DNA from 2 places in the Mesobacillus jeotgali genome. Region 1 is predicted to be linked to the other one. Evidence: a T-box and tRNA genes for the amino acid it is inferred to sense, from the RefSeq annotation. Region 1 holds a T-box; the other holds one or more tRNA genes.
The links. The T-box of region 1 lies ahead of leuS (leucine--tRNA ligase). A T-box ahead of a tRNA ligase gene usually reads a tRNA of that ligase, here a tRNA-Leu.
Positions count from the first base shown of each region.

Region 1 (15,524 bases):
TATCCTGTTCTAAATCTTTTTCATGTTCATGATCAAATACTCTGACCTGGATCAAGGTTAGTCGCCCTTCCTTTTTAACATCCATTCTGGCCAGATTTTCAGAATTTTATAATTATGGACGTTTTGTTTCTCCGCCCCAGCTCATCATACCGCCAACCATGTTGCGGACTTTGTAGCCTTGCTCGTTCATGTAATGGCAAACGTTGCCGCTGCGTGCGCTTGAACGGCAGATGAAGATGTATTCCTTGTCCTTGTCGAATTCGTTCAGTCTTTCAGGAATCTCCCCCATTGGCACGTGCTTAGCTCCAGGAATCATACCTGATTCGACTTCATCATGTTCACGTACATCAACCATTTCTGGCTTTTCGCCAGCTTCCAGCTTCTTTTGAAGTTCTTCCGGAGAGATAGTCTCAATTTTATTCATTAGTCATTTCCTCCATTTTTAATAAAATTCATCCCTATAAAGGATTCAATACCCTATTATTGTATTTTCCCCTATTTATTATATAAAAACTCTTTTAATAATACAAAGAATAAACCTCTTGGGGTATATTACTATTTTAAACAAAGGACCGCCTAGGCGATCCTTTGCTAGTACATATTAGTTAGCAACGATATTGACAAGCTTTCCTGGTACAGCAATCACTTTACGGACTGTTTTGCCGTCGATTTGTTCTTTGACAGCAACATCACCCATTGCGATCTGCTCAAGTGTTTCTCTGTTCGCGTCTGCCGGTACCATCATTTTCGCTTTGATTTTACCGTTTACCTGGACAACGATTTCGACTTCATCGTCGACTAGCTTGGCTTCATCATAGGCTGGCCATGCTGCATATGTGATTGACTCACTGTGGCCAAGCTTAGCCCAAAGCTCTTCTGCGATATGCGGTGTAATCGGCGCCAGCATTTTTACAAAGCCTTCAACGTATGCTGTTGGAAGCTCTTCGGCTTTATATGCTTCATTGATGAAGACCATCATCTGAGAAATCGCTGTATTGAAACGAAGCCCTTCATAATCTTCCGTCACCTTTTTAACAGTCTGATGGTAGACCTTCTCAAGGTTCGTGTTTTCAACATCCTTTATTTTCTCATTCAAGCTGCCGTTTTCATTGACAAACAGGCGCCAGATTCGGTCAAGGAAGCGTCGTGATCCGTCCAGACCATTTGTAGACCATGCGATGGATGCTTCAAGCGGCCCCATGAACATTTCATAAAGACGAAGCGTATCTGCACCGTGGCTTTCTACAATTTCATCCGGGTTGACGACATTACCTTTAGATTTGCTCATCTTTTCGTTATTTTCACCAAGAATCATTCCCTGGTTGAAAAGCTTCTGGAACGGTTCCTTCGTGTGGACAACTCCCACATCGTAAAGGACCTTGTGCCAGAAACGAGCGTACAGCAAGTGAAGTACCGCATGCTCCGCTCCACCGATATAAATATCAACCGGAAGCCATTGCTTTAATTTTTCCTTATCAGCAAGTGCCTTGTCGTTCTTTGGATCGATATAGCGCAGATAGTACCAGCAGCTGCCACCCCATTGCGGCATCGTATTCGTTTCCCTGCGGCCTTTTTTGCCTGTTTCAGGATCCACAACATTCACCCAGTCATCGATATTGGCAAGTGGAGACTCCCCTGTGCCAGAAGGCTTGATATCCGTCGTTTTAGGAAGAACTAAAGGCAACTGGTCTTCAGGTACAGCGGACATTGTTCCATCTTCCCAGTGGATGATTGGAATTGGCTCTCCCCAGTAGCGCTGGCGGCTGAACAGCCAATCGCGAAGGCGGTAGGTGACCTTTTTCGTACCAATGCCTTTTTCCTCAAGCCACGCAATCATCTTGCTGATGCCCTCTTCTTTGTTCGTGCCGTTAAGGAATTCAGAATTGATGTGCTCGCCATCACCAGTGTAGGCTTCTTTTTCGATGTTTCCGCCGGCAACGACTTCCTTGATTTCCAAATCGAATTTTTTGGCAAACTCGTAGTCGCGCTCATCATGTCCTGGTACTGCCATGATTGCACCTGTACCATATGAAGCCAGCACATAGTCAGCGATCCAGATTGGCATTTTTTCGCCGTTCGCCGGGTTGATTGCGTAAGCGCCAGTGAAGACACCCGTTTTGTCCTTCGCAAGGTCCGTACGCTCAAGGTCGCTCTTGCTCTTAATTTCATCGATATATTTTTCGACTGCAGCCTTCTGCTCGGCTGTCGTGATTTTATCAACAAGCTGATGTTCTGGTGCAAGGACCGCATAAGTTGCGCCGAAAAGTGTATCTGGACGAGTTGTGAATACAGTGAATGTTCCTTCATGTCCTTCGATGTTGAACGTGATTTCGGCACCTTCTGAACGGCCGATCCAATTGCGCTGCATATCCTTCAGGCTTTCCGGCCAATCAAGCAAATCCAGATCCTCAAGCAGGCGGTCTGCATAGGCAGTGATTTTCAACATCCACTGTCTCATCGGACGGCGCTCTACCGGGTGGCCTCCGCGTTCACTTTTTCCATCGATTACTTCTTCGTTCGCTAAAACAGTTCCAAGTGCCGGGCACCAGTTAACTGCTACTTCATCAATGTAGGCAAGGCCTTTTTCATAAAGCTTAAGGAAAATCCATTGCGTCCATTTGTAGTATTCAGGATCTGTTGTGTTGACTTCGCGGTCCCAATCGTATGAAAAACCTAATGCCTTGATCTGGCGGCGGAACGTGTTGATGTTCTGCTCCGTGAATTCAGCCGGGTCATTTCCTGTATCCAATGCATACTGCTCTGCAGGAAGGCCGAACGCGTCCCAGCCCATTGGATGAAGGACGTTGAAGCCCTGCATCCTTTTCATGCGTGAAAGGATGTCAGTCGCTGTGTAACCTTCCGGGTGTCCAACGTGAAGGCCGGCACCAGATGGATACGGGAACATATCAAGCGCGTAGAACTTCTCTTTCCCTTTATCTTCAGTTGTTTTGAACGTTTTGTTCTGTTCCCAATGCGATTGCCATTTTTTCTCGATTTCCTGATGGTTAAAACTCATCGTCAATGTCCTCCTGTTTTAAGTTCGATTTATTTTGCGGATGGGATTTTCTTTTTAAAAAACAAAAAACTCCCGTCCCTGTAAAAGGGACGAGAGGCTATGTATGATCTCCCGCGGTACCACCCAAATTAGTGTGCAACACTCGCTTCATTCATCCTTAACGCGGAAAACGGCAAACGCTACTTGTGTGTTCACGTCTGCGACTCAAAGGCGAGTTCATGATGGACCCGTCTGGCTTGCACCAACCGCCAGCTCTCTTGCACAGGTTTTACACCACTACTACTCCTTGTCAAAGTCTTTCGTTATGATATAGAGATATTGTAATAAAATTCCCTTCCATATGCAAGCGGGTACGAAATAAATGATTATGGAGACTAGTTTATGACTGTATCATTTGTTTGGTGTGGGATTTTGAAAGGAGATTCGGACACAAAATTGGTAAAAAATGCTGAGAATTTCCAGTTTGCGAATAAAGCAATACTTTTTGCGAATAAATCTCCTTTTTTGCGAACAAATGCATTTATTTGCGAATAAACATACCTTATTTGCGATTAAGAAATATTTTCTAAGAGTCTTAATACTATTTTTTATGAAGAGAGAGTTTTCTCACTGAATTCATATATTAAAAGAGGTAAAATTTGATTAAGATGAAAAGGAGTGATGTACTTGATATTAAAAAAGAGGACAATCCCAGTGAAAATTCTAATTTATGAAGCAGTAGTGAAAAGGCTACCCTTTAATCATCCCCGTAAAAAGGATTTCCAGACAAAATTGATGAAATTAAAGGCTGGATACAAAGGGGAAGTTGATTTGGACTATTATCTTTCTCAACTTCCAGAAAAGGAATATATTCTCCTCCAAGGCTTGAGAATTCCTCATTTAAAGACCCACTTTCAAATCGATACCCTTCTTCTATATCCTTCATTTTTTATTAATTTCGAATCCAAAAACTACGCAGGCGAAATTGACATTGATATAGCATTTGATCAATTAATCAGAACGATTGATGGAAAACAAGATATATATGGGAATCCCATTTTACAGGCGAAGACCCAAACCACAAATTTAATCACCTGGCTTAATAACAATTCCTTCTCCTTCCCGCCTATAGAGTATTTCGTCACCATCAGCAGCTCCCAAACAATGATTAAAAACTCAAACAAGTCTCCAGAAGTATTCTATAGACTTTGCCGCACCGCGCGCGCGCTTTATAAAATTGAGGAAGTGAAATTAAAATATAAATCCGAAACTCTCACAATAAAGGACCTAAAGAAGATTGCTCACAAATTAATAAAATCCGATCAGCCACTAATCATTAATCCAAAAGAATTGAATCTCCCGCTTACTGATTTGACAAAAGGAATCCAATGTCCTGAATGTCAGGTATTTGGGATGAAAAGAATTCATGGAAATTGGCTATGTTCCTCTTGCGGCCACCTTTCAAAAACTGCCCATATCTCCGCTATTAAAGACTTTTTTCTATTACATGGTTTTTCCATTAATAATAGACAGCTTCGTGACTTTTTAGGCATTGACTCTGTTGATCTTGCTACTCATATATTAAAGTCGCTTAATCTTATCTCTACCGGATCAAAGAAAAACAAAACATATTCCCCGCCGCCAGATTTTTTCAAATGAACAAAAAAACCAGCCTCCCATAGGGAAAGCCGGTTTGAACTTACTGAATTGTATATCCTCCGTCAATGACTGCAGCCTGGCCAGTGATTCCTTTCGCAGCATCACTGGCGAGGAACATAACATAACTGGCGATTTCATCGACAGCCAGCAGCCGTTTTTGCGGCACAAGCGGAAAAATGACTTCTTCAAGTACTTTTTCAAGTGGTACATTCCGTGTTTCTGCAAGGCTGCAAAGCTGGTTGCGCACAAGCGGTGTGTCAACATACCCGGGGCAGACTGCGTTTACTGTGATGCCGTGCTCAGCCGTTTCGAGTGCGGCCACCTTTGTCAATCCAATCACACCGTGCTTGGCGCTATTGTATGCTGCTTTTCCGGCAAATCCAACAAGCCCATTGATGGATGCCATGTTGATCACCCTGCCAGAACCCTGCTTTTTCATGACTGGCAGCACATGCTTCAAAGTTATGAATGGAGCAGTTAGCATCACTTTTATCAGCAGCTCAAATTTTTCCGTTGGGAAGTCTTCGATCGTGGAGACATATTGCAAGCCTGCATTATTGATGAGAACATCGACAGTACCAAAGTGCTCAAGGCATTTTGCAACTGACTCCTTGATGTCTTTTTCGCTGGTAACATCGCATTTAAAGCCAGCGGCATCATGCCCTATTTCACGCAGACTTGCAGCCGCCTTCTCCACAGCTTCTTCCTGTAAATCTGACAAAAATACCTTTCCGCCCTGCTCAGCAAAACTCTTGGCGATCTCATACCCGATTCCCTGGGCGGCACCGGTAATCATCACAACTTTATCTTTTACCATTGGAATCTCCTTTCATTAAATACCTAATCCTAGAGAAAATAGAACAATCGCAATTGCCACACCAATCAACGGCACAATGACAGTCACAGCCGCAACTGGATTGTATGCATCCTGATGGGACTCGCCACAGATCGCCCGGACAGTCGTGACCACGTACCCGTTATGCGGCAGTGAATCCAGTGCTCCGGAGGAAATGGCAGCTACCCTGTGCAGTGCTTCCGGATTGACGCCCATATCCATGTAGTGAGGTGCAAGCAATGGAAGCGCAATAGCCTGACCGCCGGATGCAGAACCAGTCATCCCGGCAATGACACTCACGGCAATTGCCGCCCCAATCAATGGGCTTCCAGGTATGTTTGTCATCGCATCAACCGCCGTCTGGAAAGCCGGCACTGCTTTTGCGACACCCCCGAATCCTACGACAGCAGCAGTGTTTCCAATCGCAATTAAGGCACCCATCGTTCCTTCTGAAAGTGCTTCCCAGAAATTTTTGAAGTACTTGCGATTTAATAGATAGGCAGATACAACCCCGCCAAGAAGAGCAATGATCAGTGCTGATTGTTTCAATGAATCATGGAAAACGAATGAAATCACCAGTACCACAACTAAAGGAATAAGGCCCATCAAAGGATGAGGCAGCGCCCTTTTTTCCAGCATTGGATCTGTCTTCCTCGCTTCGAACTTCTCGCCTCTTGCAACCGCTTTTGTAATCATTCGTTTCAGCCACCAGTAGCCAAAGATCATCATGAAGACGGCAACGATGGCACTGACCTCCCAGCCTGCAACCGGGGTAGTATCCAGGAATTGAATAGGAATCCAGTTCTGGATTTCCGGAGAACCGGCAGAAGTCATTGTAAAAGTGACCGATCCGAAGGCCAATGCAGCCGGAATGAATCGCCTAGGCAAATTCGCCTGCCTGAACAAGCTCAATGCCATTGGATAAACTGAAAATGCGACAACAAACAAGCTGACGCCGCCATAGGTCAACACGGCACAGGCCGCGACAATCGCAAGCACTGCATACTTCATGCCCAGCTTCTCGACGATTAACTCAGAAACACTGTCAGCCGCTCCGCTGTCCTCCATCACTTTTCCAAAAATCGCCCCAAGAAGGAACATCATGTACCAGGCAGTAACAAAACCAGAAAACCCAGACATATAGTTGCCGACAAAGTTAGCAGCTCCTTCTTCAACCAGCTGCGGAAACAACGGCATTCCGCTGAACACAGCAACAAACAACGCAGAAATCGGCCCGACAATCAGCAGATTCATGCCTCTCATCGTCAGATAAATCAACAAAGCCAGACCGCCAATCAACCCAATCATACTCAGCATTCTTTTTCCCCCTTTAAATTTTTAAAGTAAAAACGACCACTGCCCTCCCTGCCCAATTTAGATGACAACGCTTACAAAAGATTGAATAAAATTGCTGTATTAACCTATTGCAACTATCGTGCCAACTTTTCAGGGTATATGAATCAGTGTTTATTTTTAATTTTCAGTTATTTCATTCCGGTTTTCCGGACTCTATCATTCTTCCATTGCTTTTACTTAATAGAATACAAGTTATTCGACCTGTCCAGTTCCCGCAAATTAATACCATTCATACAGTGAAAAGCCTTTTAAATATTACTAGAAATGAAAGAAGTCCGGAAACTCGGACAGCATTCCGAATTCCCGGACTACAAGAGGCCGTATTTATTTAGCTTTTCATAAAGGGTTGACCTGCTGATCCCCAGTTCCCTCCCCACAAGGCCTTTATCGTCATTGTTCCTTTCTAGGCTTTGCTTCAACACCCATAGTTCTGTTTCTTCAACAATATCCTTAAGTTTTTTGTTCTTAAATCGGTAAATGGCTGTCTGTGATTGCAAGTAATCCGGCAATGAATCCAGCGTAATCTGTTCTCCTTTTGTCAAATGAACAGCAGCTTCAATGACATTTTCAAGTTCTCGGATGTTACCCGGCCAGCTGTATGATTTTAGAATTTCCAGTACGTTGCTTTCAATTCCTGCGATCCGCTTGCCTAACCGATTCGTGACCTTGTCAATAAAATAGGCGATCAGCAGTGTTAAGTCCTCAGCACGTTCCCTTAATGGAGGAACACTGAAAGGAACGACATTGATCCGATAAAATAAATCCTCCCTGAATCTTTTCTCCTCAATCATATTCTCAAGCGGCCTGTTTGTGGCAGCAATAATCCGGACATTAACCGAAATCGATTTTGTCGAACCAATCGGTTCTATCTCCCCGTCCTGCAAGGCACGCAAAAGTTTAACCTGCATGCTGAGCGGCATGTCACCGATTTCATCAAGGAAAAGGGTCCCGCCATTAGCCAATTGGAACTTCCCCTTTTTCCCTCCTTTTTTCGCGCCTGTAAAAGCTCCTTCTTCATATCCAAATAACTCGGATTCAAGCAGGTTTTCAGGGATTGCTCCGCAGTTCACCTTAATGAATGGCTTCTGGCTTCTGCTGCTTAGCTGGTGGATGCTGTGGGCAAACAATTCCTTCCCTGTTCCGCTCTCTCCCCTGACCAGAATGGAAATATCGCTGTTGGATACCATTTTCACTTTTTCTTTTAAACTGATAATCTGCTGTGACTCGCCAAGGATGTCATCTAGCGTGTATTTCACTCCCGAATCAATCTTCTGGATGTATGGCTGCATCCTGGTCAGCAGGCTTTTTACATGGCTGTCCATTTTCATCCATTCCTGTGTATCCCTGAAAAACACCGTTCCAAATGCAGCGATTACTTCGCCATTTTTAATGATGGGCACCCTGTTGGCAATCATATAGTTTCCCTTGATGAATTGCAGATCAGCCAGTTCCTCTTTTCCGGTCTGAGCCACAATATGCATCCTCGTATTCTCGATCACTTCGGTGACATGCCTGCCAATCGTTTCTTCACGATTGACTTCAAGGAATTCACAGTAATTATGGTTGATATAGATGATTCCTCCTTCTCTGTCAACAACAACAAGCCATTCAAACGCATTCTCGACAATGGTTTCAATAATATCTGCAGGGATATGTAAAAGCTTCGTATTCATAGTCCGCCACCTGGTTTTTCTTTTGATTTTATCACATTTTTCTGAAAACGATGCAAGACATAAAAAAAGCACCTGACTCAGGTGCTTTAGTCTACATTAGCTGCATTGTTGTAATGCAAGTGGCGTCATTCTCAAAAGTGGATATTTCTGATTCTACAGTTTTACCGTTATATCCAATCTTTGTTTTGAACTTTTGATCACGTGGAAGCCACAAATCGATGAAACCATTCTGATGGGATGTCATTTTCTCATCAACGACCACATTTCCATCCTCATCCTCAATATATACATCAAACTCTTTTTCAACCAGTTCACCTTGACAACCTGTCAAGCTATGATTTGTTCAAGGATGGGTTTGATTTTCGTAAGGCGCGATTGAGACGAAGAAGTCTTCTTCCGAAATATCGTAGACTTGCTTGTCCCCTTCACTGTCGGCAATTGTCAGCTCATGTGAGGTGATGGACGCATTGTGGCCCTTAATTTCGCCCGTGCTGTAATCACTCACCAATTCCTTGATGTCTTGTTGTTGTTTTTCAGGTTCAGCAGATTGTTCCCCGCCATTACAGGCAGTTAACAAACCGGCAGCCAAAAATGCAATTCCAAGGATTTTAAGTTTCAACCCATTCACCCCCTTGTCTTTCAATGTATGATTATATCATAAACTCACAGTCCTATATTAGATGTAAAATATGCATTTTTTATCGAGAAAAAATGCATAAATTGTGACTGATTAGATAGGAGCAGTCCCCTTGTTCAGTCCTGGCAAACTCTGGTCCCGGACAATCCCCAGATTTTAAAAAGAGCCGGGCATCCGGGCCCGGCTCTTTACTGATTCTTTATGCTTGTGCAGCAACGTTATGTGATTCCTTTAGTTTGCGGTCATAGATGACAGTAGTGAAGATACCGATAAACATAAGCGCAATAAGGATTGCGAATAACATTGGCATACCGTATAGGTCGACAAGGATCCCTCCCATAAGCGGGCCGATCATCCTGCCGCCAGTTGCGGTGCTGTTGACAATCCCCTGGTAAAAGCCTTCCCGGCCTTTAGGCGCCAGGTCATTTGCGATAGTCGGAACAGCAGGCCAGATCAGCATTTCACCAATCGTCAGGATTACCATACCTGCCACGAAGCCTGAGAATGCATTAGCTCCTGCAGCAACTGCATAGGAAACCATGAAGATGACCATGCCGATGATGATTTGCAACTTCAGTTTATTCTGGAACGGCTTGATCAGCCTGTTCACAACTGGCTGGCCAAGAACGATCAAAGCACCGTTGATTGTCCAGAGGATGCTGTATTGATTCAGGGAAATGTTCAATTCCTGGGTATAAGCGGCAATCGTTGTTTGCCATTGGACGTAACCAACCCAGCAAAGCAAGTAGCCAACAGCAAGGATAAGAAGCGCATACAGCTTCGTATGGCTCTTGACCGCACCATTCTCCTGAAGTACGTTCGTCTGCTTCGCTGCCCGGGTGTCGATGCTGCGATAGCCAAAAATAGCGATCATCATAAAAATCAGGTACATGGCTGCGTTCGCCATGAAAATCAGCTGGAAAGAGTAGGAGGCGACAAAACCGCCAAGCGCAGCTCCAATGGCTACGCCCAGGTTCTGAGCTACGTAAATGGCATTGAATGCTTTACGGCCGCCTTCCTTCCAGACAGAGCCTGCCATTGCGTACATCGCCGGAAAGACGATGCCAGAGCCAAAACCAACCAATGTCAAAAAGAAAATATATTGCGGCCATCCTGGCCATAGGGTTAGTCCAAGCAACGCCAGGATGGTAATGCTGATTCCGAGAATGATAGACTTATATCCGCCGATTTTATCAAAAAGACTGCCGCCAAAAAGATTGCCAATAACACTGGCTGCAGAATTAAGCATCAATACGATCCCAGCAACAGACAAGGATTTGCCAAGGTGCTCATGTATATAGATTGTGTTCAAAGGCCATAAAAAAGAGGAACCAGTAACATTGACTGCCATCCCGATAATTAAAAGCCACAAGGCTCTAGGCATTATTCACGCCTTCTTTCACTCATAAATTTCGAATACCAAAGTAATTCTAGAGCTTTTCACAATTGGTTGCAATAGGAATTTGTGCTGGTAAATGAAGTTGAAATTTTCTATTTTTTTGAAGTTAAACTGGGAAAAATACGTTGTTTTTTCCAGTTTGCGAATAAACGATATTATTTGCGAATAAATGGAGGTTATTTGCACTAGCTTTGCAACGAGACACCAAATTTAGTTAATTTTAGTTTAAATTTCAAATTTAGTTACCTAGCTAGTTAGCGTTGGAAACAAAAAAAGGAACACCTGGTTAAAACAACAAGTTACCAAGCAAGTTAGTTAGCACCTTATTATCCGTTTATCTTTGGACAATTTGGACGGTCTTCAACTTCTTGGGATATTTTCTTGGCCGGCCGGGTTTTCCTTTCTTTCGCCTTCCTTTGGATGTTCTGCTCGGCTCCCTGAATAAGGCTTCCATAAAATAATCCCATGAGTCATACCAGTATTGACGAAGGTACTTGAGTATTTCCCACGTGGATTTTTTAGAACCTGTCTGAATCCTGACCAATTCGCAAAGCCCATAAGCAATCATGGCGAGCCACAACTGATTCCAGACAGCCTCCTTTTTATGACTGTAGAACTTCACTAGTTTGAGGTGCTGTTTGATCCATTTGAAAAAGAGCTCGACTTTCCATCGTTGGCGATAGATCTCCGCGACTTCACTCGCAGTAAGGTCCCGTCGGTTCGTGACTACCCTGTATTTATTGCTTTCGTCATCAAGGAACTCTATGAGACGCAATGCAATGGTCTCTTCCGTTTTAGGCTTTTTGACTTGAACCTCGGCGTCTAAAACAATGTTAGGTTCGTCATGAATGTCATGCTTATTCACGATTGTCAGCTTTGAATTCATTTTTACCCTGGCGACAAATTTCAGGTTCTTTTGAATTAAATCCGAATAGAGACCATAACTGATATACCCTCGATCATAGATGTAGGTGACAGCTTGATCGACCACTAGTTCGAGGGCGACTTCCTTGTCATCTACTCCGGTAGTAGAAAGAATTGATTTGCCAGGATAATAGGTATTTTCATCCGCGACAATCAAACAGAGATGGAGCTTTACTCCATTGTTTTTCTTGGTGGAATAAGCCCATTCACCCGCCTTGGAAGGGAGTGAGAACTGAGAAGAGTCTACAGCGGCCAACTTTCCTATCTTGTCAAAGCCAGGCAGACGCTTGTGATGCTGGTCAATCTGCTTAAAGATTCGAAATGCAGTCTCCTGCAGGAGACCGGTTGGCAGCTTCTCAAGCTTTCTGTTAATAGAAGAGCCATGTATACTCTTTAGCTCAAGCAGTTCCTTGAACACCTTCTTGGACTTGAGGTTCTCACTCAAATCCCATAAGGATTCACGTCTCATGAGCATTCCTTCCACCGCCATGGTAATAACATGGCCAGAAAAAAGTTTGTGTGCTCTATGGTCCATAAAGGGGTCACGATAATTCACAAGATTTAACAATGTCAAACACTTTTGAACTACAGTTGAGTCGGGTAAAGTTAGATTGGGTATAGAACTCTTTGAGTTCATAGGAATCCTCCTCTTGTAGAATAGGTGTTTGGCAACTTGTTGTTACCATTCTACATAGGAGGATTTTTTCTGTTTAAAACCTTTTATTGTTCGAATACCATTATTTGGAACAACTTTGCAAGCCTAGTGGGTTATTTGCGAACAAATGATGGTTTTTCGCGAACAAATGCAGTTTTTTGCGAACAAACCTTATCTAACGAGTTTTTTATCCCTTTTCTTACATCCTGTCTTGTTTTTTTCACACTACTGAACATGACAGATCCCTAAATCCGGTTACCCACCCAGACCTTTTAATCAAAAATCAACTCACTTTTCATCGGGCGTGATCAATTTGTCTTGACTCCATATGAATTTTTTGCAAAACTAAAGAAAACACCGTACAAACTACCATTGCACAGTGTTTTCGTATTTATCTTTTCTCTAAATTTACTATTCTCTATTTTTTTGGAGCTGGCTGTTGTGCCGGGAAGTAACTGTTCACTGCTTTGTCTTTCTTCTTGAAGTTATCTTTTTCGTCGTAAACAGCCTTCTTCACTTTTTCAATCTCTGTTTTAACTTCTTCCAGATTTACGCCTTTCTTGGTCAATTCCTCGATAGCAAGATTGATCGCCTCATTCGACTCTTCAATTGACACCATCAATGAATCCATTGATCCCTGCGGGTTGTGGAAGCCTGCTGAGCTTTCCGCAGCAACGATATCCCAGAACCATTGTCCTTTTCTGATATGCTCCTGAGCCTGCTTGATCTTTTCTTCGCTTACTCCAGAAGTGATCATCTTATTCACGTAATAGTGTGAGGTGATTGAAATATCCTCTGCCTTATGAAGTGCTTCCATATGTTTATCCTGGATATCGATTACACGTCCTTCAAGCTCCTCCATATCCCGATTGGTATGGCAGGTTGCACATGATTGATCCATGGTCTTAAGCGGTGACGTCCACCAGTGTGAGCTGATTTTCTTTTTACCATCTACTCTGTCATATGGCATGTGACAGTCTGAACATGTAACCCCTGCTTCACCATGCGGGCCTTCTATATGAGTCTCAAAATCAGGGTGCTGTGCTTTTAGCATAGGCGTTCCTGAAACATTGTGGACCCAGTCTTTTTCAAAGCCTTGTTCCTTTGCAGTAGTTTCGTAGTATTCGTACATATTTTCTGGTTCAAAGCCGTTTGCCCAAGGATAAGTTACTTCTCCGTTGTCTGCAGCGAAGTAGTACTCTACGTGGCACTGGCCGCAAACATAGTTCCTCATATCATTCTTCGTTGGGTTGGACATGTCGATTCCCTGTGACTCCATTGCCTTAATGAAGCTAGGGCGTGTGACGCGCAAGTCCATTGTCTGCGGGTCGTGGCAGTCTGAGCAGCCGATCGGTGAATGGCCCATCGCTTCTGCCTTTGGCCAGATATCTTCGTTAAAATTGCCGCCCCAGTAATCGTCACCCATTTCCTCGATCATGTGAGGAACAGCAGTCGACTTACAGGTTAAGCATGATCCAATTGATTTGTCAGTGATACGCGCAATCGCCCGAACATCCTCATTTGCATAGATATGGCCGCGATCCTCATTGTACTCAGTCGCAAAGCCATAGCCGTTAAAAAGGACTGGCAGATACGGTTCCTTATCATGGTCGTACTTGCTTCGTTTGACGGAACCGCTGTACTTCGTATCCTCCATTTTTTCATTTTGCTTGTAGCTGTCATATTGCAGCGGGAAAAGGTCCTTGAAGGCCTCATTGCTGATTTCGTCTTTGCTCAGCCCCGTTTTCAGCTCGCTTGCGGAAGTTGCTTCTTCTTCCGAGCTGGAGCAGCCTGTTATGATGAGCATGACAGCCGCAAGGAGCAAAAATGCCCAGCGGAAATTTCTAGCCATTGTTCATCGTACCTCCTTTATTTTCTAAAAGCTCGCCTGGTTTCGGCGGTTTAAAATAATCCTCTGTTTTGAAGCCTTTCCCGTGCGGCACTGCCTGGTGGCAGCTTGAACAGCTGTCTTTCGCATCATGTGAAACGTTGTCCAGCGTATTCTCATGGCAACTGATGCAGTTCTCATTTATGACTTCCTCAGAACCTTCTGTTGCGTGGAGTACCTTCGGGATTTTTGCCTCGCCCAGTGTATTGAAATACACATGCGTCATTCCTGCCTTTGCCTTATAGGTGTATTTATTAACCATCGTATCGTGCGGCAAATGGCAGTCGCCGCAGGACAGACCGGCGTGGTTGGAATCAGAGAACGAGTCATGGACCTCTGTCATGATATGGCAGCTCGAGCAAAATTCAGGTGAATCCGTATACGCAAGCGTTTTGACAGTGACGACAGAAACAATGATTCCAGCAAATACGCCAATGAATAACAGCATCTTTTTGTCTATTCCCAGTAGCTTTTTCAGCATCTTTTTCACCTCCCTTAAAGCGGATTCCAGCAATCTACTAAAAGCTGTATTCGCATGGTTCAACCGAAAACAGCTTATTAAAACACGGATGTGCTTTAACCAAGGTTATGGTGAAACTTTTTCCTGGATCATTTTAATCAAATCGTCTTTTGTTGTCGGGCCGGAGAAACGTTCAACAATGACGCCGTTTCCGTCGATGATGATGGTCTCAGGCTGGCCTATGACATTGTAATCCTTTGAAATCTCTTCTTTTGTGTCTAAAAGATACGTAAGCTCAGAGCCGCTTTCCGAGATGTATTTTTCCATCCGTTTCTTCGATTCGCCTTTAGCGAGGATCAGCAGCTTTGCATCCTTATACTCTTTGCCGAATGCTTCCAGTTCAGGAGCTTCGTCAATGCACGGTGCGCACCAGGTTGCGAAAAAGTTAAGGACCACTGGCTGGCCTTTAAAATCCGACAGTTTATAAGTGTTGCCTTCGATATCCTGCAGTTCAAAATCGATGGACTGGTCACCAGGCTGGGCTGATGCTTTCCCTCCCAGTCCGCTGACCAAAAAGCCGAGAACTCCGATGACGGCAGCGATGACAATGACCGGAACAATCTTTTTGCCCATTCTATTCACCCGCTTTTAAAAATCTGAGTTCCATTCTTCAAGTAGTTCGAGCTCTTTCTTCAGCTGCTTCTGGCGGCGCCCAAGCACTACTACATAACCAGCGATCAACGTCCAAATAACTGAGTAAGCCATGAATAAGTAAGTCATTTTAAACTCCTCCTTAGTAATTATCCTGCAAGCTTTTCAATTGCTTTTGACTTTGCCTTTTTGACGATATGCCGCATTTTTTCAATTTCGATTCCTTTGCGCATCAAGAACGCGTACAGCACGGTTATCGTAAAAATCGAGAACAGCAGTGCAACCAGCATATCGGGTTCGATTCCGCCGCCTGACTGGTTTTTGCCTTCACCGAAGACAACTGGATGCAGCTTCGTGTTCCACCAGCGGATTGCCATGAAGACAATCGGGAC
Region 1 is NZ_CP109811.1:3,727,045-3,742,568, forward strand. It holds gene FOF60_RS19055 (sporulation protein Cse60) at 1-55, opposite strand, end outside; gene FOF60_RS19060 (rhodanese-like domain-containing protein) at 113-424, opposite strand; gene leuS (leucine--tRNA ligase) at 602-3,016, opposite strand; T-box leader at 3,099-3,318, opposite strand; gene FOF60_RS19070 (nuclease-related domain-containing protein) at 3,710-4,654, shown strand; gene FOF60_RS19075 (3-hydroxybutyrate dehydrogenase) at 4,695-5,471, opposite strand; gene FOF60_RS19080 (GntP family permease) at 5,487-6,806, opposite strand; gene FOF60_RS19085 (sigma-54 interaction domain-containing protein) at 7,154-8,518, opposite strand; gene FOF60_RS19090 (CueP family metal-binding protein) at 8,610-9,137, opposite strand; gene FOF60_RS19095 (MDR family MFS transporter) at 9,355-10,539, opposite strand; gene FOF60_RS19100 (IS4 family transposase) at 10,889-12,115, opposite strand; gene FOF60_RS19105 (ammonia-forming cytochrome c nitrite reductase subunit c552) at 12,552-13,985, opposite strand; gene FOF60_RS19110 (cytochrome c3 family protein) at 13,978-14,502, opposite strand; gene FOF60_RS19115 (TlpA family protein disulfide reductase) at 14,608-15,114, opposite strand; gene FOF60_RS19120 (CcmD family protein) at 15,130-15,261, opposite strand; gene FOF60_RS19125 (cytochrome c biogenesis protein) at 15,282-15,524, opposite strand, start outside.

Region 2 (15,524 bases), 780 kb from region 1:
TTCCGTCCGCAACAGGAACATCAATTAGAGGCTTGCCAGCAAAGCGATCCATATCCACCTTTGTGTCAGCTGCAATGATGACTGCTTCAGCGTTTTCAATGTCTTCTTTCGTAAGGACATTTTTCGCCCCGCCCGAGCCATTCGTTTCAACCTTGATATCTACGCCCATTTCGGCTGCTTTCGCTTTTAAGGAATCTGCGGCCATATAAGTATGGGCAATTCCCGTAGGGCAAGCAGTAACTGCAACGATGAACTTTTTATTACTCCTCTCGACCTGCTCTTCGCTTTCATCCTTGTCATAGCTGTTAATGATTCCAATGACATCTTCAGCATTCTTTGCTCCTAGAAGCTTTTCACGTGCATCAGCTTTCATCAAAATGGAAGAAAGTCGCGCGAGCGCTTCCAGGTGGGTGTTGTTTGCCCCTTCTGGTGCTGCAATCATAAAGAACAGATGTGCAGGCTGTCCGTCCAATGATTCATAATCAATTCCAGCCTCAGATCTTCCGAATACAATTGCCGCTTCCTTTACGACTGAAGTTTTTGCGTGTGGAATGGCGATTCCATCCCCTACGCCTGTGGTGCTCTGTTGTTCTCGTTTTAGGATTGCTTCTTTAAATGTATTACGGTCTGTGATTTTCCCCGCCCGCTCAAGCATTCCTACAAGCTCATTTACTGCCTCCTGCTTTGATGCAGCACTCATTGATAATAGAATCGTCTCTTTTGTCAGCAGTTCTGTGATTCTCATGTTTTCTCCCCCTTACTAGCTGTTTAGTATTTTTACTTCATGAAGAAGTCTTTCAACTTTTTCAGGTGTACATAATCCGATTGAAAACGCAGTTGCGCTTCCGGAGGCAACACTATAGCGGAATGCTTCCTTACGGTCACCCGTTTTTAGATACTGAGCCAGGAAACCAGCCACCATTGAGTCGCCAGCACCCACTGAGCTTTTGACCTCACCTTGAGGAACATCAGCTTTATAGGCTTTGTTTTCATTGATATAGACGGCACCTTTCTCAGCCAATGAAACGATGACATTTTTAGCACCAGCTTCAACAAGTTTTTTCCCATAAAAAATCGCTTCATCTGCTTCGGTAATTTCCTTATTGAAGAACTGCCCTAATTCATGATGATTCGGCTTGATCAGAAACGGCCCGTGGACCAGGATGTTTTTCAGCAAATCACCTTCTGCATCCACAATCACTTCTGCTCCTGTATCCTTGCAGATTTGCACGATCTCTTCATAAATGGAATCAGGCATACTGGAGGGAATGCTTCCAGCGAGGACCAGGTAATCGCCCTTACCAAGCTGCTTAATTTGTTCTTTCAATGAACTTATTGCTTTTCCCGAAATCTCAGGGCCGCGGGCATTTATTTCCGTCTCTGATCCGGCCTTAAGCTTAATATTGATCCGAGTGTCACCCTCTACATTGACAAAGCTTGTTTGCACATCTTCACTGTTTAGAAACTCCTCGACATACCTGCCGGTGAAGCCTCCAATAAAACCTGTAGCCTTGCTATCAACTCCAAGGGAGCGGAGTACCCTCGAAACATTGATGCCTTTACCGCCAGGAAGTTTTGTTTCATTCGAACTTCTATTCAAACTGCCTAAATGAATTTCATCTGCTTCAACAATGTAATCGACAGATGGATTAAGAGTCAGAGTGTATATCATGATGTCACGACCTTTATTGAAGTTTTACTCGTATATTGTCCTTTATGATCCTCATCAATTGTATTTGTGATGATCGCAGCCTCATGCAAATCGGCAATTTTTGCGAAGGTAATCTCAGAAAACTTTGTGTCATCAGCAAGGACGAATGTCTCTCGTGACAATGTCATCGCTTTTTGCTTAATTAGCGCTTCTTCCTGGTCTGGGGTTGTATACCCAGAGTGAGGATGTATTCCATTAACGCCGAGGAAGCATTTATCGAAGCGGTACTGTTCAAGGCTAGCCAGAGCTCCTCTTCCGATGATCGCATTCGTTTTTGGCTTGGCATATCCGCCGATCACATACGTTTCTATATTTCTTTCAAGCAGCTGCGGTAAGTGCATGAGACCGTTAGTAACCACGACAATATCTTTAACCGGAAGGAAACTGACCATTTCCAAAATAGTCGAACCGGCATCAAGGTAAATGCTGTCACCTTCTTCCACAAGACTTGCAGCATATTGAGCGATTTGTCTCTTTTCCTGAAGGTATTTGGTGGATTTTTCAATCATGCTTGGCTCCTGGAGTTTGCCCCTTAACCTGGCTGCTCCGCCATGCACTCTTTTCAGGAACTTCCCTTCCTCAAGAATGGTCAGGTCCCTGCGGATTGTCGACTCCGAAGCCTCAGTCAGATCAACTAATTCCTGTATCTTCACTATTGGTTTTTCTTTGATTATTTGTAAGATGAGCTGGTGGCGCTCAGGTGTTAACATGAGCCATTCCTCCTATTTGCTTCGTATTATCATCATAATGTAATCGATTTCAGAAATCAATCATTTTCTTTCAAAAACAATCACTTTTGAGCAAATATGAAATTAATTTGAACGTTTTTGATTGTTATCAGAAAATAAAAAAAACCTCCCGAATGGAGGTTTTCTACTAGTATGACTAAAATAATAAAGCCTTGATACCCTGGTAGCCGAAATAAACACCAAAACCAAGCAATGAGAGTCCTGACATTATTGAGATGGCCCTCAAGCTGCCATAATTCAAGAACCTTCTGAAACCTGTTGTAATAGCTGCCACAAAAATATCCCATAATGCCAGTCCGAGAAAAATCATACTGCTATAAATCAGCAAGTCTGTCCGTCCATAGTTGCTGGCTGTTTTTGCAAGCACAGAACCATAGATGCCCAGCCAAAAAAGAATGGATAATGGGCTGCTGATCGACATGATAAATCCAGTAAGGAAACATTTGAGCATCGATTCTTTACCCCTGCTGAAAGCGAGATCAATGGTATTGGCCTTTATAATACATTCTATTCCCGAGTAAATCAGGACGAACCCGCCAAACAACCAAAGAAATATTTGAATAATAGGCATGTCCAAAAAATTCACAAGACCCAAATAGATTAACAGCATAAAAATGGCGTCGGCAATCATTGAGCCTGTCCCTACAATCCAGGCATGCCAGAAACCATTTTTGATCCCCTTATCCAGCCTGGCTGAATTTACCGGACCGATTGGTGCAGCCAGCGTTAACCCAAGGAATATGTAACTGATTAGTAAACTGACATTCAAGGCTTCGTCCCCCAACATACAAAAACTTTGTACATTGTATGTTGGAAAATTCAATCCTACTACTACCTGTCCAATATTTTCAAAATGCAATATGCTCCTATGTTTAAACTGCTTGATCCTTACTGCACAGCACGAAAATTTTTAGATTGTAATCTATAGTTTTTGTGCTATAATTCTATGTAAATACGCGGGTGTGGCGGAATCGGCAGACGCGCTAGATTCAGGTTCTAGTGGTGGCAACACCGTGGAGGTTCAAGTCCTCTCATCCGCATACAGAAAAGGTGCCTATACATTGGGCACTTTTTTTGTGCAAAAAAACAGCCTGGATATCCATCCAGACTGTCTTGACCACCATATTATCCAATTAAATTCTGACTGTGGTTGTTGACCACTTCAAGAACCTTAGTCTCCTGCTCCATATCACTTTGACAAATTGGGCATGCGGGGACATTGCTGCTTTTAAAGTTGTCGCGAACCCAGCAATTGCAATCATCAGAAGTACATACCCATATTTTCGTTTCAGCTGTTACGATCTCTTCAGGCGGTTTTCTTCCAAATGCCATTTCCTCACGCTCCTATAGTTTGATTATGGTCCTTTTCCATTTTGCATGTTTTCAATGTTTCAGTTACTTCTGGATCATTCGAAAATCAGCAAAACACCCAAAAAGACCTTATCATCGTTCGATTGATAAAAAAATTCATTTGTTATAAAAAGCCGGCAAATGAAACTTTTTATAATAAATGAATGATCCGAAAGTTGATATCTATTCCATTTTACCACACTTTCTTATTTTTACCAAAAGTGACACACCAGCAGTTGCCTGCGCAACAGTTACTAGTATATTCTTTTCATTTTAAATTTATTAAGACTGCCATAAAAAAAATTTGTGTTTCTGCAAAAACAGGTTGTACGCCTCCATAAATTTGAATAGAAATAGTACAAGCAAATTACGATTGACTATTGGAGGTATTTTAAAGTGAATGTCTTCTTGGGTTATATTTTCCTTGGATTATCTCTGGCCGCCCCTATTGGCCCTGTTAATGCAGCACAGATGGACAAAGGGATCAAGAGCGGTTTTTTTCAGGCATGGCTTCTTGGCCTGGGCGCACTTACAGCTGATATCATTTATATGCTGACTGTCTATCTTGGTGTAGTTAAATACCTCGAGACTCCATTCATGCAATCCTTTCTCTGGCTGTTCGGATTCTTTGTCTTGATGTATACAGGTATCGAGACAATTATCGGCTCTGGCAAAATTGTCATGAATAATCGAAGTGAAGAATCGGGTTTTAAATCATTCTTATCCGGATTTATCATGTCTATTTCCAACCCGCTGACCATTTTATTTTGGCTGGGTATTTACGGATCAGTCCTTGCCAAGACTGCTTCCTCGTACGGTACTGGCGAACTAGTAATTTACAGCTTTGGGATTATACTCGGCCTTATTCTCTGGGATGTCGTTATGGCCGCAATCTCCAGCAGCTTCCGAAAGCTGCTTACCACAAGGTTGCTTACGGTCATTTCACTATTATCCGGGATTTCGCTTATTGGCTTTGCCCTATTTTTCGGATATCAAGCATTGAAGCTATTCCTTTGAAAAATAGTGCTTCTATTAATTCTGAAAAGCTGTCACAATAACGGATTCTTGACAGCTTTGACTTCGTTTCTTGAAAAGCTGTCACAATAACCGCTGTTTCTTGACAGCTTTGACCGTGTTTCCTGAAAAGCTGTCACAATAACACTAGATTCTTGACAGCTTTGACCGTGTTTCTTAAAAAGCTGTCACAATAACGGCGGATTCTTGACAGCTTTGGCCGTGTTTCAGAAAAGCTGTCACAATAATAACGGATTCTTGACAGCTTTGACCGTGTTTCTTGAAAAGCTGTCACAATAAAGATATCTCTCCGGTCTCTGCCCCAGTACATGCAACGGGGCTAATAAACCCATGTTTTGTTCCAGATTGTGATTCCCACGTAATACTATGTTTTCATTAAGTTTGAAAGCTGCTTTTTATTCGGCAAATCTTCCCCTTGCTTCGAATTCCTTGATTGTTTTTGATGTTTTCGATATATAATAGAGGTGACAAAATTAAAAGGATGAGCATTCATGAATATTACAGGACATACTGTCGAGCTTCTTGAAGATCCATTTGGGCTTCTGTCAGGAAGCAGATATGAATATTTCCTAAATATCGAGGTAGACGAAGAGGACGAGCTCTATACTGAAAAAGGCTTGCTGTTAAAGGTGCTATTTTTGGTGGACGGGGAAGATAGACGGATTATGCAAAGCTATTTCATTGAACAGGAAACAGAAAAGGTTCTGGATTTTGAACTTGAGGAAGATGAAGAGGTACAAGTGAAAAAGTATTGTGAGGAAAACTTGCCTGCTGAGGATGAAAACGAAGAGGAAACAAATTAAAAAAGAGCAGAATCTGCTCTTTTTTAATTTACTTATACTTCTACTGCTTTTCCTTCCTCAACGATGTGATAAAGGAGATGGGCAAGATGCTGAACAGGTCCAAGCTCCCCCTCTTCTTCGTTAAGTTCTTCAGTAAATTCCAGATCATTCAGGTATAATGCTGAAAACTCATAGAAATCCTTCAGTTCGAAGCCGTAGCAATTCGATGGCTCTTCCTTCTGCTCCTCATATTGAAGCATTAAATAATACTCCTTGCCATTTATATCTTCCGCATCAAAAAAGACAAAGAAACCAATATTCGTATCCAGGTCAAACAAGTGTCGTGTTCCGCCCTCAGTAGCCTGCTCATAATCTTCACTGCTTAATTTCTGGACTTTCATCGTTTCGACCTGGTCTTCTGCGTGAAATTTCACTTCAAAGGTTTTCATTGTTGAATACACTCCTGTCTATTTTTCACAAATTGATTAGATTCTTTTTAAAAGAAAATATGCTCTGCGTTAATTCTTTCTCCGACAGTCAGGATACCATAAGAGAATTGCTGCTGTCTCCTTTTGTCAGTCGGTGAACCTGGATTAAAGACCGTTACACCATCGATTTCCTTCAGGACGGGAATATGGGAATGGCCATAGATTATACAATCCACCTCGTCTGCTGTAAATGTTTCAACTGCCCTTTTTTCAGTTGTTTTACCAGTGCCGTGGCCATGGACTATACCAATACGAAAATTGCCTGCCTGGAGGATCTCTTTTGTTTTTAGCAGACTCTTAAGTTCCTGGCCATCCACATTACCGGTCACGCCGATAACCGGGCCAAACTGATTAAGCTCATTATATAGCTCCACGGTCTGCCAATCGCCAGCATGAATAATATAATCGCAATCTTGCAGGTCAATGAGAAGCTTCTCAGGCAGCTGCTTTGCTTTTTTAGGCATATGAGTGTCAGAAATGACCACTATTTTCATGGCTGGACACACACTCCCTTCGCCTGCTAGTCCCTTTTATGTTACCCTGGTGAGAATGGATTAACCTTTCTCAGGATCTTTATATTTAGTGACATTAAAATAATCCTTCGTATCATTATAACTGTTGAACTCGATATCGAGGTCATGAAAATATCGGTGAAGCTGAAGTAAGATTTTCTTATCTCTAGTTCCTTCTTCAACAGTTCTTGAATAATTGGATATCGTATCAAAATCAGCCTGGAGCGCAGTATTGTCTGTTTCGACAGTTGCCAAAACTGAGATGATTTCAGAAGCGATCTCTCTTTGCTCCTCCCAATCAACCGTATCTATCCTGTCCCAACCGAGGGTATCATTATATTTAGTGTGAAATTCACGAATAAAGCCGCCAACTGTTGAGTAGTCTTCATGCTTTGAATCTTCATGAAATAACGCGACAGTCTGGCCTCCGTTTTTAAGGCTGGTTCCATCCCTGGCATCTTGATGACTCCTATTCTCCCACATTGTATAGCCAGCATATAACCCAAAAGCCAGCAAGAACAGACTTGCAGGTAGAACCATAGGTTTCCATTTGTTCTTACTCTTCTTCTCCATCTGCCTGCCCCCTGTTAAAAACTCTTCATTTTTACTCCGCAACTGAACCTATGATTAATATTATTTGACACCCATCCCGAAAAACCTTTTTATGTTCTTCCATTTACGTCCCAGCAATAAATTAACAATGAGGAGGAATGATTATGTACTTGAACTTTGGAAAGGTGCGCCCTTACTTAACAACAAGAAGCCTTAACCCTGAGAATCAGGAAACTCCGATTCACTTTATTTCTTTTCTTCAGCCGGTTGCTGAGCCTCTATTTTACCGCCGTAATCATTTTCCTTATCCGATTTTAACACCAGAGTCATTCACGCTGACAATTTCCGGCTCAGTTGATCACACTTTACAATTCCATTACTCTGAATTTTTGAAGCTGCCATCTAAATCAAACAGGGTGCTCATTGAATGTTCAGGAAATAAAAGGGCCAGCTTCAAAGAAAAAGTCTTTGGTGAGCAGTGGGAAGATGGCGCAATGGGTGAGGGAATTTGGAAGGGAGTTCCTTTGAAAACCTTGCTTGAGTACGCCGGAATTAAAAAAGGTGTATCTGATGTCGTTTTTAGAGGAAGAGACGCAGGCATCAAGAACATTAAGTATATCCACTTTGAAAGAAGTTTGCCAATTGCGAAGGCCCTTAATCCTGAAGTAATGATTGCATATGAGTACAACGGGAAACCGATCCCCCATAAACACGGTTTTCCCTTCCGGCTGATTGTTCCAGGGTGGTACGGGATGGCTTCCGTTAAATGGCTTAATGAAATCATTCTGATTAAAGACAAATTTACAGGGCCTTTTCAGAGTGATGATTATGTTTATTATTATAAAAATGGTACTTCTGAGCCAGTCACCACAAACAGAGTAAATTCAACAATTCAGCAGCCGCTTGATAAACAGTTAGTTAAAAAAGGAACTTACGAAATTAGAGGGATTGCCTGGACAGGGTCAGGGGTTATCTCAAAAGTGGAAATAAGCTTTGATAATGGAGCTAATTGGGAGCCAGCCAGGCTGGATACCCACCCTGTAGAAAATCGAACTGTTTCTTGGAGTTACGTGAAGGAATTTAAACACGGAAATGTATATCATATATCAGTCAGGGCATCTGATAGCGAAGGTAACACGCAGCCTTCAGAAGCTGTCTGGAACGAGAAAGGCTATGGTTACAATGCAGTTATGCAAATTAATGTAAAGGCAGAATGAAGAAACCCAGGTGCAGTGTACCTTTGCACCTGGGTTTATATTAATTCAACTCATTCTGCTGAATATAAAAAATGATCAATTGATCCAATAATTGATTCAATTCGGTAAACTTAAAGCCAAACCCAGAAGCAAGTGAAGTGTCAATCGACCACGAGCCAGGCAATGCATACGGGGAGACCGTGCCGTTTTCGGCGCTATCCTCCACGATCGCTTCTTTATTGGCCCTCAAAGCAATTTTATCAACCAATTCTTTCAAACTAATATCTCCTGCAGACCCAGGATTGATTGGCCCCTCAAAACTTGACCTCCCGATATCCAACAAAAAATCGGCTGCTTCATCTGCGTGGATGAAGCTATAGCGCAAATCAGGTTTCGGTATACCTAATGGTTGTCCTGAAAGTATTTTATCTACATGGAACTTCAGGCGTTCAGTGTAATCGTCTTCTGAAACGACAATCGGAAAACGGACGGAAACGACCTCAAAATATCCAATCTGATGAAATACCGCTTCTGAGGCTCTTTTCGCCTCTCTATAGCCTTCATACCCTGGGTATTCTTTGCGGCTTTTGTATTCTATCGGATATGTATATGCATTAAAATTACTCTCTGCATGAAGCGTGCCAAACTCATATACCGCTTGGGTGGAGGTGAAAATATAGCGGTCCGCTTTCCCCTTTAATGCCTCTGCTGTATCCCTTGCCTCCATTGGCGAAAAACAAGATTGGTCATACACCAGATCCCACTTTTTGCCCTCGAATGCTGCTGTCATCGTCTCTTTATTTTCCCGATCAATCACCATCCGATTTACTTTTTCACCAAAAGGATCACTTTTCGTTCCCCTGGTGGCAATAGTTACCTCATCACCATGATCAATCAGCTTTTGCACCAGCTTTTTTCCAAAATACTGGGTTCCTCCAAGCACAAGAATTTTTCTCATCGAAAATCCCCCTTTTCTATAACTTTATTCTTCCTAAGCTCCAGAATCTCCTTTAAAAATAATCCAAACAAAAACCGGCCACATTATGATGGCCGGCTGTGTAATCTGTGCTTGTTTCTTTAAGCTTGTTTCTTTTCCTTAGCCTTTGGTTTAGCAGCTGTTTTCTTCTTCTTTGCTGACGCTGGAGCTGGCGCTGGCGCTGGCTCTTTCTTTTTCTCAGGCTTGGTACGGTCGATAGAAGCCTGAAGTGCGGCCATAAGATCTGTGACATTGGAGACCGGCTCTTTTTCGGTAGGAGTGACCAGTTCTTTGCCAGTCCTTTTTGCTTCGATTAACTCCAGTAAAGCGGTACGATAATCATCTTTATATTTTTCTGGTTCAAACTCGGTTGTCAGCTGATCAATGAGCATGATGGCAGTGTCCAGTTCCTTTTCCGTCACTTTATCTTCTTCTGGTACATTCGGCACGTCTACTGCGTTTCTGACTTCATCCGGGAAATGAATGGTCTCCATGACGAGCGTATTGTTATAAACGCGCACCACTGCAAGCTGCTCCTTTGCCCGAATAATTATTTTGGCAATTCCCACCTTCTGCGATTCTTCAAGAGCTTTCCTGAGTAAAGAATAGGCCTTACCGCCGCCTTCGTTCGGAGACATGAAATAGCTGCGTTGAAAATAAATCGGATCAATTTCCGTAATTTTTACAAAGTCGATTATTTCCACGGCTTTATCTTCATTTTCTTTCCTTAACGATTCAAGATCCTCATCTTCAAGGACGACAAACTTACCTTTTGTGTATTCATAAGCCTTAACGATGTCTTCATTTTTCACTTCCACATCGCACACTGGGCAAGTTTTCTCATATTTTATTGGCGAGTGGCACTCTTTATGAAGAGTTCTCAGCTTGATGTCCCGATCCTCAGTCGCTGCATGAAGCTTGACCGGGATATTGACGAGCCCGAAGCTGATACTCCCTTTCCAGATTGTATGCATAACGTTCTCCACCTTATCGTTTTAATACTAATTTGCTTAATAATTGGTTTATCATGCGTTAAAACATTTCCCAGTGTACTAGGATGCAGCCAAACAGGAACAATATAAATAGTCACTGGTGTGAAAGGATGGGGAAAATGCTTAAACCAATGCTCCCTACACTGGCATTTGAAGCGCCACAGGGGGAAGAATGGCGTTATGAGATTAAATTTGATGGCTTCCGTGCGTTATTGACATGGGATTCTGAAATTGAACTGACAAGCCGCAATGGTAAACCGCTGCTCCCTTTGTTCCCAGAATTAGAAAACTTCCTTACTGCCAACAAGGAAAAGTTCCAGCCATTTTTGCCTCTGACATTGGACGCTGAGCTGGTTTATTTGGAGAATCCCTACAAAGCCAATTTCGGGGCGATTCAAATCAGAGGAAGAATGAGGTCAAAGGATAAAATTAAATCTGAAGCTGACAGGAATCCATGCAGGCTTATGGTTTTCGACCTTTTGAAGGTAAAAGGAAAAAATATAGCCTCTGAAAGCTACAAAGGCAGGAGGACAAAGCTTCATTCCCTGTTTTCCGAGCTGGATCTGCCACTCTCTCCCAACCACCAAAACCCCGACTTAGTCCAGCTTATCCCGAGTGAAAGGGATTTGAAGAGCTTATGGGAAAAAGTCGTCATTTACGATGGGGAAGGTATCATTGCCAAACAACAGAATAGCAAATGGGAGGAAGGAAAACGGACGGAAGCGTGGATTAAATCGAAAAACTGGAAGTATGTTTCCTGCTTTGTCACGGCTTATGAAAAGTCCAACGGATACTTTTATATCTCAGTTTACAAGGATTCAAAAATACATCAAATTGGGCTGGTAATCTTCGGGTTTAAGCCCGAAGAAAAAAATGCCCTTCATCAAATCATCAAGCAAAATAAAAGTAGTGAAGATGCTCAATTTATTTATGTGGAACCAGGAATCTGTCTTGATGTAAAGTATCTGGAAATATATGAGGATCAGCTTCGCGAGCCTCATTTTCATCAATTCCGTTTCGATTTAAGTCCTGATACCTGTACTTATGAAAAGTTTGTTTTCCAACAAAAGAACCTGCCTCCGGATATTGAAATCACGCACCCCGATAAACCGATTTGGGAAGAACCGCCAATCCAAAAGGTGGATTACATCCATTATTTAAGGGAGATTTCTCCTTATATGCTTCCATTCCTGGAGGACCGGCTGTTAACTGTTATCCGCTATCCTCACGGCATGTTTGGCGAAGCCTTTTACCAAAAAAACGTTCCAGATTACGCACCGGATTTTGTCCAGACCGCAAAATCGGAAGGGATCGAATATATTGTCTGCAATAATATGAAAACGTTGCTTTGGCTCGGGAATCAAATTGCCATTGAGTTTCATATCCCCTTCCAGAAAATCAACAGCAAGGGACCGGATGAAATAGTCTTTGACCTGGACCCGCCATCGAGGGAAGATTTCCATTTAGCGATTAAGGCTGCTGTTTATATCAAAGAGGTGCTGGATGAATTAAAATTGATCAGCTTTATCAAGACTTCTGGGAATAAAGGACTCCAGGTGTACATCCCGCTCCCGGATAACCATTATAGCTACGATGATACAAGATTGTTTACCTCCTTTATCGCGAACTACCTTGTATCAAAGGAACCGGAATCATTTACAATTGAAAGACTGAAGAAAAACAGGGGCAGCCGATTATATGTGGATTACATCCAGCATGCTGAAGGCAAAACGATTGTCAGTCCCTATTCCGCTCGCGGAAAATCACATGCAGGTGTGGCCACTCCGTTATTTTGGGAAGAAGTGAATGAGAATCTAAGAATTGAGGATTTCCATTTAGGAACGATCATCCAGCGCGTGCAAAAGTCAGGCTGTCCGTTCAGGACTTATTTTGCAGCTAAAGCAGAACAGAATTTCAATCCAGTTCTGGAGGTTCTGAAGTCAAAAAAATCCTGAGGAACTTCCTCAGGATTTTCTATGTTTAATACTGGCTTAAATAATTTTTAGCATGCTCCTGCAATTTACCGTACAGGATATCTTCGTTAAAATCTTCCTGTTCGAGGATTTCCTCAAGTAATCCCTCTTTTGAAAAATCAACCTCAATTTGAGCAGAGTATACAAATGTAGCATTGCCGATCAAGTCGATGGTATAAGAATCTTCTTCTTTATGAACAGCGCATTGTACCATACCGCCATTATTGTAGACATTGATTGGCTGGCCAAGTTCATTCTCCCCCAACAGGCATGTGACAAGTGTGGAGGCTGACATCGCTGTTCCACAAGCATTCGTATAGCCAACGCCTCGTTCATAGGTCCTGACAAAGATACTCCCCTTTTCAAGGAGCCTGATGAAACTGACATTGACGCCGTCAGGAAAAAGATCATTTGGATTGTTGACCTTTTCGCTTAATTCTGTCTGGAGATTGGATTCCAATTGCTCTTTGCTGACTACAGCCGTCAGGTGAGGATTTGGCACCGCTAGAGCTGTAAACGTCAATTCCTCAGATAACTGCGGAATCTTCTCCTGAATCAGTTTTTCCTGATCGAGCACTAAAGGCAAATCGTTCAGTTCAAAAGTTACCGGTGATATTTCCACCTGGTATGTTGGGATATCACTGAAAATCTCCTCATGCTTCTTCACCTTGAGGTTGGCTTTCATCGTTTCAATCACAGCTTCATCCACACCAAGCTTCTCGCAGACATATCGTCCTGCACAGCGAAGACCATTGCCGCACATTGATGCTTCTGTACCGTCAGAATTAAAGATACGATACTGAGCGTCTGCAACCTTGCTGGGACGGATGAACAGAATACCGTCCGCACCCAGTGACGATTCCCTGTCACAAAGCGCCAGCGCAAGGTCACGCCTTTTAAAATCATCAAACTTATAATTACGTTCGGTTTCATCTATCAATAAAAAATCATTATTTGATCCATGACATTTAATCAAATCAATCAACATACTTACGCCCCCAAAAACCTTCGTTATATTACAAGATGCCATAAAATGTGGAATTGTTCAATATTGAAGCAATAAGGTTATATTTTTTATTTACCAGTTCTTCTTCTTTTACCATTTTTGTCTTCCTGAGCGATTTTCCGGCAATGCAAGGCTCCTGCTTTTACCGTTTTTCCTTTTCTGAACGATTTTCGGGCAATGAAGGGCTTCTTCTTTTACCGTTTTTCTCTTCTTGGGTGATTTTCGGGCAATGAAGTGCTTCTTCTTTTACCGTTTTTCCCTTCTTGGGTGATTTTCGGTCAATGAAGTGCTTCTGCTTTTACCGTTTTCCCCTTTCAGAACGATTTTCGGGCAATGAAGTACTCCTGCTTTTACCGTTCTTGCCTTCTTGGGCGGTTTTCGAGCAATGAAGTGCTCCTGCTTTTACCGTTTTTCCCTTTCAAAACACTATTCGGGCAATGCAAGTCAAGTACCTCAGTTGTTGTCTACACCTTATCAAACATAAAAAGAACCAGCTGGGGATGCTGGTTCTCCTGGTATTAAGATGCCATCTTTCTACATTCTTCTGCACATTTAAAGCAGGCTTCAGCACATTTTTGACAATGATCATGGTCATGCTTTTTGCATTCATTGCCGCATGCTTCACAAATTTCCGCACACAGCCCGCAAATCTGGTTTACAAAGTGGCTGTTTGTCTGCATTGCCGTTACTGCCATGCCGCAGATTTCAGCACATTCCCTGTCCATTCTGATACACTCTGCCATCATTTTTACATTTTCTTCTTTTAAACAGGAATCAAAACAAACATTACAGGCTTCAATACATTCTATACATGCCTGGATACAATCCTGATATTGTTGATTTACCATGTTCCAGCCTCCTTCTAGTTTCTATCTATTTGTTAACCTTTTTGCTTCCAAGATAAACGAAACTTTCGGAAATGGAACAATTTTCAAACTAATGGTCGTAATACATATAGAGACTGGCAAGAGCAGCAAACACAGCCAGCCGCTCTGCCTGTCCCATCTCATAGTCAAATGTTAATACTGGGATATTGGCTTCTTTAAAAAACCTGCTCCACTCCAATGGCATCCAGCCTTTTTGCAGCCTGGCTGTTGTATTGCCGTCTTCTTGAATAAATTTAAAATCACTGGTCAAACCAGGGGATTTTTCTATTTTCAACTTTCCTCTACCAAACACAGCTGAACCAATAGCCATTTTGGCGTTCTTCTTTGGAAAAAACATACCCATTACATCATCTTGTGCATTAAGCAATTTATAACTATACCGCTCCTGTTTCAGCTTTCCTTGAAGATTTCCTTTGCAGTCATAGATTCCAATTTCTTTCATTATTCTCTTATCTGCAAAATAAGGGATAAACCAACGGTACCTTCTAATAGTAGTTTCTCTTAATTCTCCGGCCATCATTCCGTCGGGAGTAAAAAAGAGCAGCCTTACTGCAGGGGCAGGGGCAAAGGCAATGAGAAGGTGGTTTTGCTCAAATAATTGTTTATCATCGTACCGGTGGAATGCTTCCTCGCTCTCCTCTGATTTGTTTTTATATAAAATAAAGCGGTTGTAGTGGAGGAAAACTAAAATCAAGAACGGTACTGCTACCAGGAACAGAGGTAAATTCCAGGAAAACAGCAGACTTGCCGCCAACATCATCGTTAGAAGACCCGCTGATATAATAGAACCGTTTAAGCTGATATAGGCTGTCTGCTGATAATATTGCCGTATACTCATATCTATTATCTCCTCGAAGAAAATCTATTTCGTCACTCTAAGTCTATTAATTAAAGAGCCCAATCATTCTACCTTTTTTCAACAAGAGCTGTTTTCGCATTGATTGTTGCTTTGTTTATATGTCCTTTCATCACCATTCCAATAGGTATCGGGGCTCTTTTCGAGGTTAGATTGCAGGAGAAACTCGTAAAAGCCCAGTTGCCGTTTTTTACTTTTGGATGAGTATGCAATAACATTCAAGACAAGTAAAAAAACCGGACAGGAATACTCCCATCCGGTTTTGCATCAGATTATTTCAATTTCAGTGCATTTACTGCATTGATCAGACCATGGCCAGTTTGCTCGTCATATCCCGGTTTGAATAGGTCTTCAGCAGAATTTTGGATGATTGCCTTGACTTGAGCTGGAGTAAGCTTATCCTTACCGTGCTTCGCGATTACTACACCTGCAAGAGCAGCAGTTTTCGGTGCTGCCATT
Region 2 is NZ_CP109811.1:2,947,589-2,963,112, forward strand. It holds gene FOF60_RS15055 (PTS fructose transporter subunit IIABC) at 1-745, opposite strand, end outside; gene pfkB (1-phosphofructokinase) at 761-1,672, opposite strand; gene FOF60_RS15065 (DeoR/GlpR family DNA-binding transcription regulator) at 1,669-2,421, opposite strand; gene FOF60_RS15070 (LysE family transporter) at 2,597-3,229, opposite strand; tRNA gene FOF60_RS15075 (tRNA-Leu) at 3,417-3,500, shown strand; gene FOF60_RS15080 (cold-shock protein) at 3,586-3,792, opposite strand; gene FOF60_RS15085 (LysE family transporter) at 4,207-4,827, shown strand; gene FOF60_RS15090 (DUF6509 family protein) at 5,337-5,648, shown strand; gene FOF60_RS15095 (cytosolic protein) at 5,681-6,076, opposite strand; gene FOF60_RS15100 (metallophosphoesterase family protein) at 6,124-6,609, opposite strand; gene FOF60_RS15105 (hypothetical protein) at 6,670-7,200, opposite strand; gene FOF60_RS15110 (sulfite oxidase) at 7,344-8,396, shown strand; gene FOF60_RS15115 (NAD-dependent epimerase/dehydratase family protein) at 8,437-9,333, opposite strand; gene FOF60_RS15120 (non-homologous end joining protein Ku) at 9,453-10,325, opposite strand; gene FOF60_RS15125 (DNA ligase D) at 10,463-12,298, shown strand; gene dapF (diaminopimelate epimerase) at 12,324-13,304, opposite strand; gene FOF60_RS15135 (four-helix bundle copper-binding protein) at 13,841-14,170, opposite strand; gene FOF60_RS15140 (hypothetical protein) at 14,259-15,047, opposite strand; gene FOF60_RS15145 (S8 family peptidase) at 15,338-15,524, opposite strand, start outside.
Region 2: it has a tRNA-Leu gene. The T-box ahead of leuS (leucine--tRNA ligase) is inferred to sense a tRNA for this amino acid. The anticodon was not compared.